DNA from 3 places in the Massilia sp. GCM10023247 genome. Region 1 is predicted to be linked to each of the others. Evidence: predicted binding sites of a transcription regulator. Region 1 holds the regulator's gene; each other region holds the start of a gene.

Region 1 (4,699 bases):
GTCACGCACATCAGCAGCGGCGAACGCTGGCGCATCGCGGCCAGCGCCTTTTGCGCGAACGGGCTGGCGTCGGTCTCGAGCGAGGCCATGATCGCCGCCACCGAACCGGCGCCGAAATGGGTGTCGATCGCAGCGCGTGCCGCTTCCAGGCTGGCGGGGCCGGCATCGTCCGCATGGCCGGCGCCGAAGGCGCGGATCCTTTCCGCCAGCTGCGCGCCCGGCGTCGACGCGATCAGCGCGTTCAGCTCGCCCAGCCGCGCGCTTGGCACGAACAGGTCGGCCAGCCCGACATACAAGGCGTCGGCCGCGCCGATGGTCAAGCCCGTCAGGCCGAGATAGTTGCCGAGTTGCCCAGGCGCGTGCGACAGGAAATGGCTGCCGCCGACATCCGGGAACAGGCCGATGTTCACTTCCGGCATCGCCATTTTCGTGCGCTCGGTGACGATGCGCAGGCCGGTCTCGGGACCGCCCTGGGCAATGCCCATGCCGCCCCCCATGACGACCCCATCCATGATCGAGATATACGGTTTCGGGTAGAAGTGAATCAGGTGGTTGAGCGCGTATTCTTCGGTGAAGAAGTCTTCCAGCAGGGCGCTACCGCCGGTCGGAGGCAAGTTGCCGACCTCGTGGAAGAAACGAATGTCGCCGCCCGCGCACAGGGCTTTTTGGCTGCTGCTGGTGATCACGACGGCGGCAACGGCGGCATCGTCGCGCCAGGCCAGCAAGGTCTCGGCCAGGCGCCGCACCATGGCGAGCGACAGCGAGTTGAGGGTCTGCGGCCGGTCGAGGGTAATCACGCCGGTGCCGTTGGCAACGCGGGTCAGGACATGGTCTGTCATGGTTCTAGGGCTTGTGTGAAAGACATGCATTTTACCGAAGCCGGCGAGTACTGAGTCCCAAATGTGAAAAGGGCGCCTTCCGGCGCCCTCGTTCAGACGGTGCTTCGTTGCCGATTAGACAGCAACAGCCTCTCCGCCTTCAGGGCGGCGCTTGAGCGCCTCGTGACTATGGTTCTGCAGGATGGTCTTGTACTTCATCACCTGGCGATCCAGCCTGTCGATCAGGAGGTCGATCGCCGCATACAGGTCTTGCGCCACACTCTCTACGTGCACCGTCTTGCCGGACAGGCGCATGGTGATCTCGGCTTTCTGCCTTTTTTCTTTCTCGGTCAGGTTGTCGATGGCGAGGATCACATGGGAGTCGATCACTTGATCGAAATGGCGGGTGATGCGTTCCAGCTTGTTCTGTACGTATTCACGGATGGCGGGGGTTACGTCGAGGTGGTGACCGCTGATGGTGAGATTCATACACACTCCTTTGAAAAAGGAACGGCGTCCGTGACGCGCATGGCGCGCGCCTGGCTGCCGTCATTACAAGGATTTGCGGAGACTGACGGGAGGGATCTTGAGTGCCTCGCGGTATTTTGCAACCGTGCGGCGCGCGATGACCATGCCTTGTTCACCGAGCATTTCCGCGATCTTGCTATCGGATAATGGGTTCTTGGGGTCCTCTGCTCCTGTCAGTTGCGCAATGAGCGCCCGAATCGCCGTCGAAGAGGCTTCGCCCCCCGCTTCGGTGGCGACGTGGCTTCCGAAGAAATACTTCAGCTCAAACATGCCGTGGGGGGTCAGCATGAATTTTTGAGTTGTTACACGAGAAATGGTGCTCTCGTGTAGGCCTAGTGTATCAGCTATCTCACGAAGCACAAGGGGACGCATGGCAACCGCGCCATGGCTGAAAAAGTTGCGCTGGCGCTCGACAATTGCCTGGGACACACGCAGGATCGTGTCGAAACGCTGGCGCATATTTTTGATGAGCCATTTCGCTTCCTGCAACTGCGCGCTCATCTGGCCTTCGCCCTTGCCCTGCTTGAGCAATGCCGCGTACAGGTTATTCACGCGCAGGCGCGGCATGACTTCGCTGTTGAGCATCACGCTCCAGCCGGCCCCGTTCTTGCGGACAATAACGTCCGGTACCACGTAGTCGGAGGTGCTCGACGCAAAGGCCGCGCCCGGGTGCGGATTGCACTGGCGGATGACGGCCTGGGCTTCGCGCAGGTCTTCGTCGTCGCAGTCGAGCGCCTTTTTCAGCTTGTTGAATTCGCGCTGGGCGAACCAGGTCAGATACCCCTCGACGATTTTCAGGGCCATGCGCCGCGTCACCAGCGGCACGCCCGGCATTTGGCGGATCTGCAGGGCCAGGCACTCGCTGGCGCTGCGCGCGCCGACGCCGACCGGGTCCAGGCTTTGCACCAGCGCCAGCGCGCAACGCAGTTCCTCGATCTCGACTTCCAGCTCGGCCGGCAGGCGCGCGTGGATCTCGTCGAGCTGCTCTTCCAGGTAGCCGTTGTCGTCGATGGCGTCGATTACGAGTTCGGCCAGCGCGCGGTCGCGCGCGCTCGCGCCCGTGACCCGGACCTGTTCCGACAGGTGCTCGCGCAGCGTCACGCCGATCGCGCCCAGCTGCGGCCGGCCGTCGTCGTCGCCGTCGCCGCTGGCCGCGCGCGGTGCCTCGCCCCAATCGGCGTCGGCCTCGCCGCGCTCGACATCGCCGCCGCCGTCGAGGCCCTCGCCGGCCTCGGCGGGCGCTGCGGCTTCCTCGCCGCCCGGCGCCGGCGCCTCGGCCTGCTGGACCGGCGCATCGTTGATGGCGCCGTCGGCGAGCAGGCGCACCGAGTTGTCGAGCGGGTCGTCGATCCGCTCGAGCAGCGGGTTATCGGACAGGATCTGCTCGATCTCCTGGTGCAGTTCGAGCGTGGACAACTGCAGCAGGCGGATCGACTGCTGGAGCTGCGGCGTGAGCGCCAGGTGCTGCGAAGTCCGGAGTTGCAGGGATTGTTTCATCGGGCGCTATCGTGACTACATGCGGAAGTGTTCGCCGAGGTAGACGCGTCGTACCGACTCGTCGGCGATGATGTCGTCAGGGCGGCCCGAAGCCAGCACGGCGCCCTGGTTGATGATATAGGCGCGGTCGCAGATGCCGAGCGTCTCGCGCACGTTGTGGTCGGTGATCAGGACCCCGATGCCGCGCTCCTTCAGGAAGCGCACGATGCGCTGGATCTCGATCACGGCGATCGGGTCGACCCCGGCGAACGGTTCGTCGAGCAGCACGAAGCGCGGGTTGGTCGCCAGCGCGCGCGCGATCTCGACGCGGCGCCGCTCGCCGCCCGACAGCGACAGCGCCGGGTTCTCGCGCAGCTTCTCGATCTGCAGTTCGGCCAGCAGCGAGTCGAGGCGCTCGTTGAGCGCCGCCTTGCCCAGGGCCTTGCCGTTTTCGTCGTGCTGCAGTTCGAGCACGGCGCGGATATTGTCTTCCACCGTCAGCTTGCGGAACACCGAGGCTTCCTGCGGCAGGTAGGACAGGCCGAGCACCGCGCGCCGGTGGATCGGCAGGCTCGAAATGTCGGTGCCGTTGATTTCGATGGTGCCGGCGTCCGACGGCACCAGGCCGACGATCATGTAGAACGAGGTGGTCTTGCCGGCGCCGTTCGGGCCGAGCAGGCCGACGACTTCGCCGCACCCGACTTCGAGCGAGACGTCGCGCACGACCAGGCGCTTGCCGTAACTTTTCTGCAGCCCCCGCACGACCAGGGTGCTGCGCTTGTCGTGATCATCCTTCATTATTTTTTCCCTGCTGCCGGTGCCGGCGCGGCGCCCGCCTTGGGCGCGGGAGCCGGCGCGGTGTTGCGCGGAGCGATGATCAGGGTGCCGCGTCCGCCGCCGGCCTTGGTCTGGCCGCTCGGGTCGTTGCGCACGGCCGCCACTTCGCGCCGGTTGTCGTAGGAGATGTAGGGACCGCGGAGCTCATTCGTCACGCGCCCGTTCTCGAGTTCCTTCACGATCGCCTTCGAGAACAGCTTCACCACTTCTTCGCGCTCTTCGTATTCGATGCGCTCGGCCTGGCCCTCGATCCACAGGTCCGGCCCGCCGTCGCGCTTCTGGCGGAAGGTGGCCACGCGGCCCGGCGCCGAGGTCAGGGTGACGCTCATGTAGCCTTCCGGCGTTTCCTTGAGCAGCGCACGGTCGGACTTGAGCAGCAGCGTGCCGCGCGTGACGATGACGTTGCCGGTCAGGATGCGGGTCTGCGTGACTTCGTCGATATCGAACGAATCGAATTCGACGACGGCCTGCTTGAGCGAGTCCGCCTTCTCGGCCGAGGCCGACAGCGACAGCAGCGAAAGGAAGGCGGCGGCAAGCAATTTTTTCATGTGGTTTCGTTCCTGTTATTGGGTGGTCGCACCGTTCGGGCGCGGCGGGTAGACGATCTTGCCGCGCCCGCCGAGGTGCAGCTTCTGGGCCGGGTTCTCGGCCACCAGCCCGATGCCTTCGGCCGTCGCCGCGCCGAGCGTCATGCGTACCGGGCGCTCGGTCTTGATGATTTCGTCGTCGGCCAGCACGGTCAGCGCGTCGGTCTGGGCGTGCAGCGCTTCGCTGGTCGGGGTCGCCGGGCGCAGGATGTCGACCTTGCCGATCAGTTCGACGCGGTTCTCGCCATGAAACACCTCGCCGCGCTCGGCGTCGAGCGTCATGCGCGGGCGGCCCGGCGCCATGCTCTCGACCACGGGCCGGGTCACCACCGACATGTCGGGCCCCGGATGGTGCACCAGGCGCTCGCCGGACATGACGTAGCGCGGCGAGCCGGTTTCGGTCATGCGCACGAAACTGAAGTTCTCGACGATGTAGTCGGGCTCGTTGAGCGC
Region 2 (4,699 bases), on a different contig from region 1:
GTCCGCCTCGGCAGCCTGGACGGTGCCGCCTTCTATATGGGCGTGGAACAGTTCGCCTACTGGGAACATACCCAGCTCATCATCGACGTGGTGGCCGGCAACGGCGGCATGTTCTCGCTCGATAACGGCACCGGACAGCGCTTCCTGACGCGCTCGCGCCTGTTCACGGATGCCGAGCTGCAGCTGCTGCACGGGGCAGCGCCAGGCGCCACGCCTTCACCGCAATCCCTTACGACACGGAAGACCACATGAAAACGCGAGCAGCCATTGCCTGGAAAGCCGGACAGCCCTTGTCCATCGCCGAAGTCGACCTCGAAGGCCCGCGCGCCGGCGAGGTGCTGGTCGAAATCAAGGCCACCGGCATCTGTCACACCGACTATTACACCCTGTCGGGCGCCGACCCCGAGGGGATTTTTCCCGCCATCCTCGGCCACGAAGGGGCCGGCATCGTGCTCGAGACCGGCCCCGGCGTCACCTCGGTCAAGCGCGACGATCACGTGATTCCGCTGTACACGCCGGAATGCCGGCAATGCAAATTCTGCCTGTCGCGCAAGACCAACCTGTGCCAGGCGATCCGCTCGACGCAAGGGCGCGGCCTGATGCCGGATGCAACTTCTCGCTTTTCGCTCGACGGCCAGCAGCTGTTTCACTACATGGGCACCTCGACCTTTTCGAACTACATCGTGGTGCCGGAAATCGCGCTGGCGAAAATCCGTACGGACGCACCCTTCGACAAGGCCTGCTACATCGGCTGCGGCGTCACCACCGGGGTCGGTGCGGTCGTGTTTTCGGCCAAGGTCGAGGCAGGCGCGAACGTCGTCGTGTTCGGGCTGGGCGGCATCGGCCTGAACGTGATCCAGGCAGCAAAAATGGTCGGCGCCGACAAGATCATCGGCGTCGACCTGAACCCGGCGCGCGAAGCCATGGCGCGCAAATTCGGCCTGACCCATTTCGTCAACCCGAGCCAGGTCGAGAACGTGGTCGACGCCATCGTCCAGCTGACCGACGGCGGGGCCGACTATTCCTTCGAGTGCATCGGCAACGTCAAGACCATGCGCCAGGCGCTCGAGTGCTGCCACAAGGGCTGGGGCCAGTCGATCATCATCGGCGTGGCCGAGGCGGGCGCGGAAATCTCGACCCGTCCGTTCCAGCTGGTGACGGGCCGCGAGTGGAAGGGTTCGGCCTTCGGTGGCGCGCGCGGGCGCACCGACGTGCCGAAGATCGTCGACTGGTACATGGAGAACAAGATCAACATCGACGACCTGATCACGCACACCTTGCCGCTCGATCGGATCAACGAAGGGTTTGACTTGATGAAGTCGGGCGAATCGATCCGCTCGGTGGTGCTGTATTGAAGAGACACGCCATTGTTGGACCAACCAGGGAGACCGAACATGAACCAGGACATGAGCAGTAGCGTGAAAATCCATCCTGCCGTCGACAACGGCATCCAGCCGGCCGCGCCCAACTTTGCCGGCGGCACCCTGAGCTGCCGCTGCGCCACCAACCCGGTGACGGTGGAGATCGGCGCGCAGGTCGCGCACAACCACGTGTGCGGCTGCACCAAATGCTGGAAGCCGGACGGGGCGCTGTTTTCCCAGGTGGCCGTGGTCGGACGCGACAAGGTCAAGGTCACCGCCAATGCCGACAAGCTCGCCGTCGTCGACACCTCGACCACCATCCAGCGCTATGCCTGCCGCGACTGCGGCGTGCACATGTTCGGCCGTATCGAGAACACAGCCCACCCCTTCCATGGCCTCGATTTCGTCCACACGGAATTGTCGCGCGAGAGCGGCTGGGCGCCACCGGAGTTTGCCGCTTTTGTTTCCTCGATCATCGAGTCCGGCTATCCCCCGTCGAAGATGGGCGCGGTCCGCGCCCGCCTGAACGAGCTCGGTTTGCCTCCCTACGACGCGCTGTCGCCGGCCCTGATGGATGCGATCTCGACCCACGTCGCCAAGACGCGCGGGGTATTGCAGGAAGCTTGATGCGGCAACGGCCCGGATGCGCGGCATCCGGGTCCATCACACTGGAGAAGAGAATGAAGCGACCGTACTGGCTGCTGTTGCCGACCCTGCTTGCCGCGCCGGCGGCGCAGGCCAATGACTTCCCGACCAGCAGCCGCGTCGAGTACGTGCTGGAGTGCATGCAGAAGCACGAAAGCAAGTACGAATACCTCTACAAGTGCTCCTGCGTCGTCGACCACATCGCCGAGGCCGTGAAGCACGACGACTACCTCGAGATGTCGGCCGCCTTGCGCAACCAGACCATGGCCGGCGAGCGTGGCGCGCTGTTTCGCGACCCGCCGCCGGTCAAGGAAATGGCCAGCAAGTACAAGGCGATCCAGGCGAGCGCCAACAAGGCCTGTTCCGTCCCGCAGCGCTGATCCAATGCCGTGTCCGGTGTTGCGTCACGGATGACACAAGGCTTGCCGGGACTGTCTCGAATCTGAACAAATTGCCGCACACATGCCCCAGCGGCGTGACTGGCACGCTAAGTGCTGTGTACAAAGGGGGCGATCCCTTGCCGGGACGATCCGCCGAGGTTTTGCAGGGCCAACCAGTCGGACCGCTAAAAAAACCATAGGAGACTTCATCATGTCATTCGCAACGAGACTCATCCGCTGGTGGCCATGCCTGGCACTGGCTGCCGGACCGGCGATGGCTGCCGATTCGGATGTCGCAAAGCTGACCAAGGATCCAAAGAACTGGGCAATGCAGTCCGGCGACATGGCCAACCACCGCTATAGCGAACTCAAGCAGATCAACGCGAAGAACGCCAGGGATTTGCAGGTGGCCTGGACCTTCTCGACGGGCGTGCTGCGCGGCCACGAAGGCGGACCGCTGGTGATCGGCGACACCATGTATATCCACAGCCCCTTCCCGAACAAGGTGTTTGCGATCTCCCTGGAAGACCAGAGCATCCGCTGGAAGTACGAGCCCAAGCAGGACCCGGCCGTCATCCCCGTGATGTGCTGCGACACGGTCAACCGTGGCGTCGCCTACGCCAACGGCAAGATCTTCCTGCAACAAAACGACACCACCCTGGTGGCGCTCGACGCCAAGACCGGCGCGGAACTGTGGAAGAACAAGGTCGGCGACCCGAAGAAGGGCGAAACCACGACCAATACGCCCCACGTCTTCAAGGACAAGGTCCTGACCGGCATCAGCGGCGGCGAATTCGGCGTGCGCGGCCGGATTACGGCGCATGACATGAACACCGGCAAAGTGCTGTGGCGCGCCTACAGCACCGGCCCCGACAACGAACTGCTGGTCGACCCCAACAAGACCATGACCTGGACCGACGGCAAGATGGCGCCGATCGGTCCGGATTCCTCGCTCAAGAGCTGGCAGGGCGACCAGTGGAAGCTGGGCGGCGGCACCACCTGGGGCTGGTACAGCTACGACCCGGCGACCAACCTGGTCTATTACGGCACCGGCAACCCGAGCACCTGGAACCCGCGCCAGCGTCCGGGCGACAACAAGTGGTCGATGACGATCTTCGCACGCGACCTCGACACCGGGATGGCGAAATGGGTCTACCAGATGACCCCGCACGACGAATGGGACTATGACGGCGTCAACGAAATGATTCTCGCCGACATCAAGGTCAAGGGCCAGCCGCGCAAGGCCCTGGTGCACTTCGACCGCAACGGCTTCGCCTACACGCTGGATCGGATCAGCGGCGAACTGCTGGTGGCCGAAAAGTTCGATCCGAAGGTGAACTGGGCGACCCACGTCGACATGAAGAGCGGCCGGCCGCAGGTCGTCGCGCAATACAGCACCGACAAAAACGGCCCGGATTTCAACTCGAAGGGGATCTGCCCCTCGGCCCTCGGCACCAAGGACCAGCAGCCGGCCAGTTTCAATCGCAAGACCGGACTGTTCTATGTGCCGACCAACCACGTCTGCATGGATTACGAGCCCTTCCAGGTCGAGTACACGGCCGGCCAGCCCTATGTCGGATCGACCCTCTCCATGTATGCGGCGCCGAACAGCCATGGCGGCCTGGGTAACTTCATCGCCTGGGATGCCGGCACCGGCAAGATCGTCTGGTCCAAGCCCGAGAAGTTTTCGGTCTGGAGCGGTGCGCTCTCGACTGCCGGCGACGTCGTCTTCTACGGCACCCTGGAAGGCCACCTGAAAGCGGTCGACCTCAACGGCAAGGAACTGTGGAAGTTCAAGACGCCGTCCGGCATCATCGGCAACGTCCACACCTGGGAATACAAGGGCAAGCAATACGTCGGCGTGCTCTCCGGGATTGGCGGCTGGGCCGGCATCGGGCTGGCGGCCGGCCTGACCAAGGGCACCGAAGGCCTGGGCGCGGTGGGCGGCTACAAGGACCTGGCCAGGTACACCGAACTCGGCGGCGTGCTGACGGTGTTCGCACTGCCGGACCGCGTAACTCAAACCACTGCACAGACCACTGCGCGGACCACTGCGCAGGCCGGCACGTCGGCCGGTGCGCCAGCCAGCGCCAAGCTTGCCAAGTAAACCGTTCAGGCTGGTCGTGCAATGGGTAAAACGGTTGCCGGTCGCAAGCGCCGGCAACCTCCCTCGTTTCCCGGGAATGAATATGAACAGACTCACGAAAAACGCCGCGGCCGCGGCCGCCTGCTGGGCGCTCGCCGCGCTGCCTGGCCTGCTGCCGGCGCCCGCCGTGGCGGCCGATACGGCGCCCTACAAGGTAGTCGAGGGCA
Region 3 (4,699 bases), on a different contig from region 1:
TGCGATCGGCTTCCTGGTCGGCTGGCCCGTGATCACCTTCCTGATGGCCGAACGCCTGCGCAACCTGGGCCGCTTCACCTTCGCCGACGTGGCCGCCTACCGCTTCGCGCAAACCCCGATCCGGGTGTTCGCCGCATCCGGCACGCTGGTCGTGGTGTTGTTCTACCTGATCGCGCAGATGGTCGGGGCAGGGCAGCTGATCAAGCTGCTGTTCGGGCTCGAGTACTGGATGGCGGTGGTCATCGTCGGCATCCTCATGATGGTCTACGTGCTCTTCGGCGGCATGACCGCCACCACCTGGGTCCAGATCATCAAGGCCGTGCTGCTGCTCTCGGGCGCTTCCTACATGGCCTTTGCCGTGCTCGCCCAGTTCAACTTCAGCCCCGAGCAGCTGTTCGCGCGCTCGGTCGAAGTGCATGCGAAGGGCGATGCGATCATGGGGCCCGGCACCTTCATCAAGGACCCGATCTCGGCGATCTCCTTCGGCATGGCGCTCATGTTCGGCACCGCCGGGCTGCCGCACATCCTGATGCGCTTCTTCACCGTGCCCAGCGCCAAGGAAGCGCGCAAGTCGGTGTTCTGGGCCACGACCTGGATCGGCTATTTTTATATTCTCACCTTCATCATCGGCTTCGGCGCCATCATCCTGGTCGGCACCAATCCCGCGTTCAAGGATGCGGCCGGCAAGCTAATCGGCGGCAACAACATGGCGGCCGTGCACCTGGCCAAGGCCGTCGGCGGCGACGTCTTCCTCGGCTTCATCTCGGCGGTGGCCTTCGCCACCATCCTCGCGGTGGTGGCCGGCCTCACGCTCTCGGGCGCCTCCGCCGTCTCGCACGACCTGTACGCGACCGTCATCAAGAAGGGCCAGGCCGGCAGCGCCAAGGAGCTGAAGGTGTCGCGCCTGACCACGGTCGCGCTCGGCATCGTCGCGGTGCTGCTCGGCATTGCCTTTGAAAAGCAGAACGTGGCCTTCATGGTGTCGCTGGCCTTCGCGATCGCCGCATCGGCCAACTTCCCGGTGCTGTTCATGTCGGTGCTGTGGAAGGATTGCACGACCCGCGGCGCCACCATCGGCGGCTTCATCGGCTTGATCACGGCGGTCGTGCTGACCCTGCTGTCGAAATCGGTCTGGACCGACGTGCTCGGCTACGGCGAGGCGCCTTTCCCCTACACCTCGCCCGCGCTGTTCTCGATGCTGGCCGGCTTCATTTCCATCTGGCTGATCTCGCTGGTCGACAAGAGCCCGCGCGCGCGCATCGACCGCGCCGGCTACGAGGCCCAGGAAATGCGCTCGGAGACGGGTATCGGCGCCTCCACCGCGTCCGGACACTGAGCGGCCGGCCCAGCGCACCGCGCACACCCCGCACGCGTTGCGGGGTTTTTTTCGGCCCTGTGTCACACTGTGTTTCACTTTGGTGTTTCAGGGTGAAACAAAATGTCCATGTGAAACGGCGCGGTCGACGGCTGTCGCCCCGCATCGCGCCGCAAGTGCTTGAAATACAAGGAAATGCGGGCATTGCCGCTGGCTGGCACGCCCCTTGCATAATTACTGCCATCCCAACGACATACCGAAAGGCCAGGTCATGAGTCACCATTCCGCAGGCGCCGCGTTCCGCAAGGCCGTACAAGAAGAATCCCCATTGCAGGTGGTCGGCGCGATCAACGCCAACCACGCCCTGCTCGCCAAGCGCGCCGGCTTCAAGGCCATCTACCTCTCCGGCGGCGGCGTCGCCGCCGGTTCGCTCGGCCTGCCGGACCTCGGCATCTCCAACCTCGACGACGTGCTGACCGACGTGCGCCGCATCACCGACGTGTGCGACCTGCCGCTGCTGGTCGACGTCGACACCGGCTTCGGCTCCTCGGCCTTCAACGTCGCGCGCACCGTGAAATCGATGATCAAGTTCGGCGCCGCCGCGATCCACATCGAAGACCAGGTCGGCGCCAAGCGCTGCGGCCACCGCCCGGGCAAGGAAATCGTCTCCAAGCAGGAAATGGTCGACCGCATCAAGGCCGCCGTCGACGCCCGCACCGACGAGAACTTCGTCATCATGGCGCGTACCGATGCGCTGGCCGTGGAAGGCATCGACGCCGCCATCGAGCGCGCGGTTGCCTGCGTCGAAGCCGGCGCCGACATGGTGTTCCCGGAAGCGATGACCGACCTGGCCATGTATTCGCGTTTCGCAAAAGCAGTCGGCGTGCCGATCCTGGCCAACATCACCGAATTCGGCTCGACCCCGCTGTTCACCGTCGAGGAACTCAAGACCGCCGACGTGGGTCTGGTACTGTATCCGCTGTCGGCCTTCCGCGCCATGAACAAGGCGGCCGAAAACGTCTACACGGCGATCCGCCGCGACGGCAGCCAGCAGGCCGTGGTCGACACCATGCAGACCCGCGCCGAGCTGTACGACCGCATCAACTACCACGACTTCGAGCAAAAGCTCGATGCACTCTTCGCCGCGCAGAAGACGCAGTAAAGCCGAATAACGCTATCAGAGAACAGGAGATCAGCATGACCGAACAAGCCCCAGCTTTCAAGCCAAAGAAATCCGTCGCCCTGTCGGGTGTCGCCGCCGGTAACACCGCACTGTGCTCGGTCGGCAAGTCGGGCAACGACCTGCACTACCGCGGCTACGACATCCTCGATGTCGCCACCTCCTGCGAATTCGAAGAAATCGCCTACCTGCTGGTGCACGGCAAGCTGCCGACCGCCGCCGAACTGAAGGGCTACAAGGCCAAGCTGAAGTCCTTGCGCGGCCTGCCGCAGGCGGTGCGCCTGGCGCTCGAAGCGCTGCCGGCCGCCAGCCACCCGATGGACGTGATGCGTACCGGCGTCTCGGCGCTGGGCTGCGCGCTGCCGGAAAAGGAAGACCACAACATCGCCGGCGCGCGCGACATCGCGGATCGCCTGATGGCCTCGTTCGGCTCGATGCTGCTGTACTGGTACCACTTCAGCCATAACGGCAAGCGCATCGACACCGAGACCGACGACGACTCGATCGGCGGCCACTTCCTGCACCTGCTGCACGGCCACGCGCCGAAGGAAGAGTGGGTGCGCGCGATGCACACCTCGCTGATCCTGTATGCCGAGCACGAGTTCAACGCCTCGACCTTCACGGCGCGCGTGATCGCCGGCACCGGCTCCGACATGCACTCGGCCATCACCGGCGCGATCGGCGCGCTGCGCGGCCCGAAGCACGGCGGCGCCAACGAAGTCGCGCTGGACATCCAGAAGCGCTACGAGAACGCCGACGAAGCCGAAGCCGACATCCGCAATCGCGTGGCCAATAAAGAGGTCGTGATCGGCTTCGGCCACCCCGTGTACACCATCTCCGACCCCCGTAACGTGGTCATCAAGGAGGTGGCGCGTTCGCTGTCCGAGAGCGCCGGCTCGATGAAGATGTTCGACATCGCCGAGCGCCTCGAATCGGTCATGTGGGAAGTCAAGAAGATGTTCCCGAACCTCGACTGGTTCTCGGCAGTCTCGTACCACATGATGGGCGTGCCGACCGCCATGTTCACCCCGCTGTTCGTCATCTCGCGCACCTCGGGCTGGGCCGCGCACATCATCGAGCAGCGCATCGACAACAAGATCATCCGCCCGAGCGCGAACTACGTCGGTCCGGAAGACCTGCAATTCGTGCCCATCGAAGAGCGCAAATAAGTTACCGAGCCTGAAATGAACAACGCATACCGCAAACCCCTGCACGGCACTGTCCTGCATTATTTCGACGCGCGCGAAGCGGTCGACAGCATCGAGCCGGGCGCTTACGACAAGCTGCCCTACACCTCGCGCGTGCTGGCCGAAAACCTGGTGCGCCGCTGCGAGCCGATGGCGCTGGTGCCTTCGCTGAAGCAGCTCATCGAACGCAAGCGCGACCTCGACTTCCCGTGGTTCCCGGCGCGCGTGGTCTGCCACGACATCCTGGGCCAGACGGCGCTGGTCGACCTGGCCGGCCTGCGCGACGCCATCGCGCAAGAGGGCGGCAACCCGGCCCTCGTCAATCCGGTGGTGCCGACCCAGCTGGTGGTCGACCACTCGCTGGCCGTCGAGTGCGGCGGCTTCGATCCGGACGCGTTCGAGAAGAACCGCGCCATCGAGGACCGCCGCAACGAAGACCGCTTCCACTTCATCGACTGGACCAAGAAAGCCTTCCAGAACGTCGACGTGATCCCGCCGGGGAACGGCATCTTGCACCAGATCAACCTGGAGCGCATGAGCCCCGTGGTGCAGGTCAAGGACGGCGTCGCCTTCCCGGACACCCTGGTCGGCACCGACTCGCACACGCCGATGGTCGATGCGCTGGGCGTGATCGCGATCGGCGTCGGCGGCCTGGAAGCCGAAAGCGTCATGCTGGGCCGCGCTTCCTACATGCGCCTGCCGGACATCGTCGGCGTCGAGCTGACCGGCAAACCGCAGCCCGGCATCACCGCCACCGACGTGGTGCTGGCGCTGACCGAGTTCCTGCGCGCCTCGAAAGTGGTGTCGACTTACCTGGAGTTCTACGGCGAGGGCGCGGCCAACCTGACCCTGGGCGACCGCGCGACCATCTCCAACATGGCGCCGGAATTCGGCGCGACCGCCGCGATGTTCTACATCGACGAGCAGACCATCAAGTACCTGAAGCTCACCGGCCGCGAAGACGACACCGTGAAGCTGGTCGAGCTGTACGCGAAGGAGACCGGGCTCTGGGCCGAC

The links. Region 1 encodes sigma-54, which starts transcription at its own class of promoters, with help from an activator protein. Its sites were predicted from a motif close to TGGCANGNAANCTGCTTT; they were not measured.
Region 2: the regulator sigma-54 is predicted to act here: its motif matches at 2,487-2,504, upstream of ACFPAH_RS00910 (methanol/ethanol family PQQ-dependent dehydrogenase).
Region 3: the regulator sigma-54 is predicted to act here: its motif matches at 1,542-1,559, upstream of prpB (methylisocitrate lyase).

What each region holds. Positions count from the first base shown of each region.
Region 1 covers NZ_JBHSIB010000002.1:22,780-27,478, reverse strand. Annotated here, with positions in the region: gene ACFPAH_RS00130 (enoyl-CoA hydratase/isomerase family protein) at 1-839, opposite strand, end outside; gene hpf (ribosome hibernation-promoting factor, HPF/YfiA family) at 954-1,307, opposite strand; gene ACFPAH_RS00120 (RNA polymerase factor sigma-54) at 1,371-2,843, opposite strand; gene lptB (LPS export ABC transporter ATP-binding protein) at 2,859-3,620, opposite strand; gene lptA (lipopolysaccharide transport periplasmic protein LptA) at 3,620-4,207, opposite strand; gene lptC (LPS export ABC transporter periplasmic protein LptC) at 4,223-4,699, opposite strand, start outside.
Region 2 covers NZ_JBHSIB010000003.1:7,430-12,128, forward strand. Annotated here, with positions in the region: gene ACFPAH_RS00890 (DUF779 domain-containing protein) at 1-252, shown strand, start outside; gene ACFPAH_RS00895 (S-(hydroxymethyl)glutathione dehydrogenase/class III alcohol dehydrogenase) at 249-1,355, shown strand; gene gfa (S-(hydroxymethyl)glutathione synthase) at 1,395-1,988, shown strand; gene ACFPAH_RS00905 (hypothetical protein) at 2,042-2,386, shown strand; gene ACFPAH_RS00910 (methanol/ethanol family PQQ-dependent dehydrogenase) at 2,598-4,493, shown strand; gene ACFPAH_RS00915 (c-type cytochrome) at 4,576-4,699, shown strand, end outside.
Region 3 covers NZ_JBHSIB010000026.1:108,042-112,740, forward strand. Annotated here, with positions in the region: gene ACFPAH_RS21370 (cation acetate symporter) at 1-1,336, shown strand, start outside; gene prpB (methylisocitrate lyase) at 1,587-2,477, shown strand; gene prpC (bifunctional 2-methylcitrate synthase/citrate synthase) at 2,513-3,664, shown strand; gene acnD (Fe/S-dependent 2-methylisocitrate dehydratase AcnD) at 3,680-4,699, shown strand, end outside.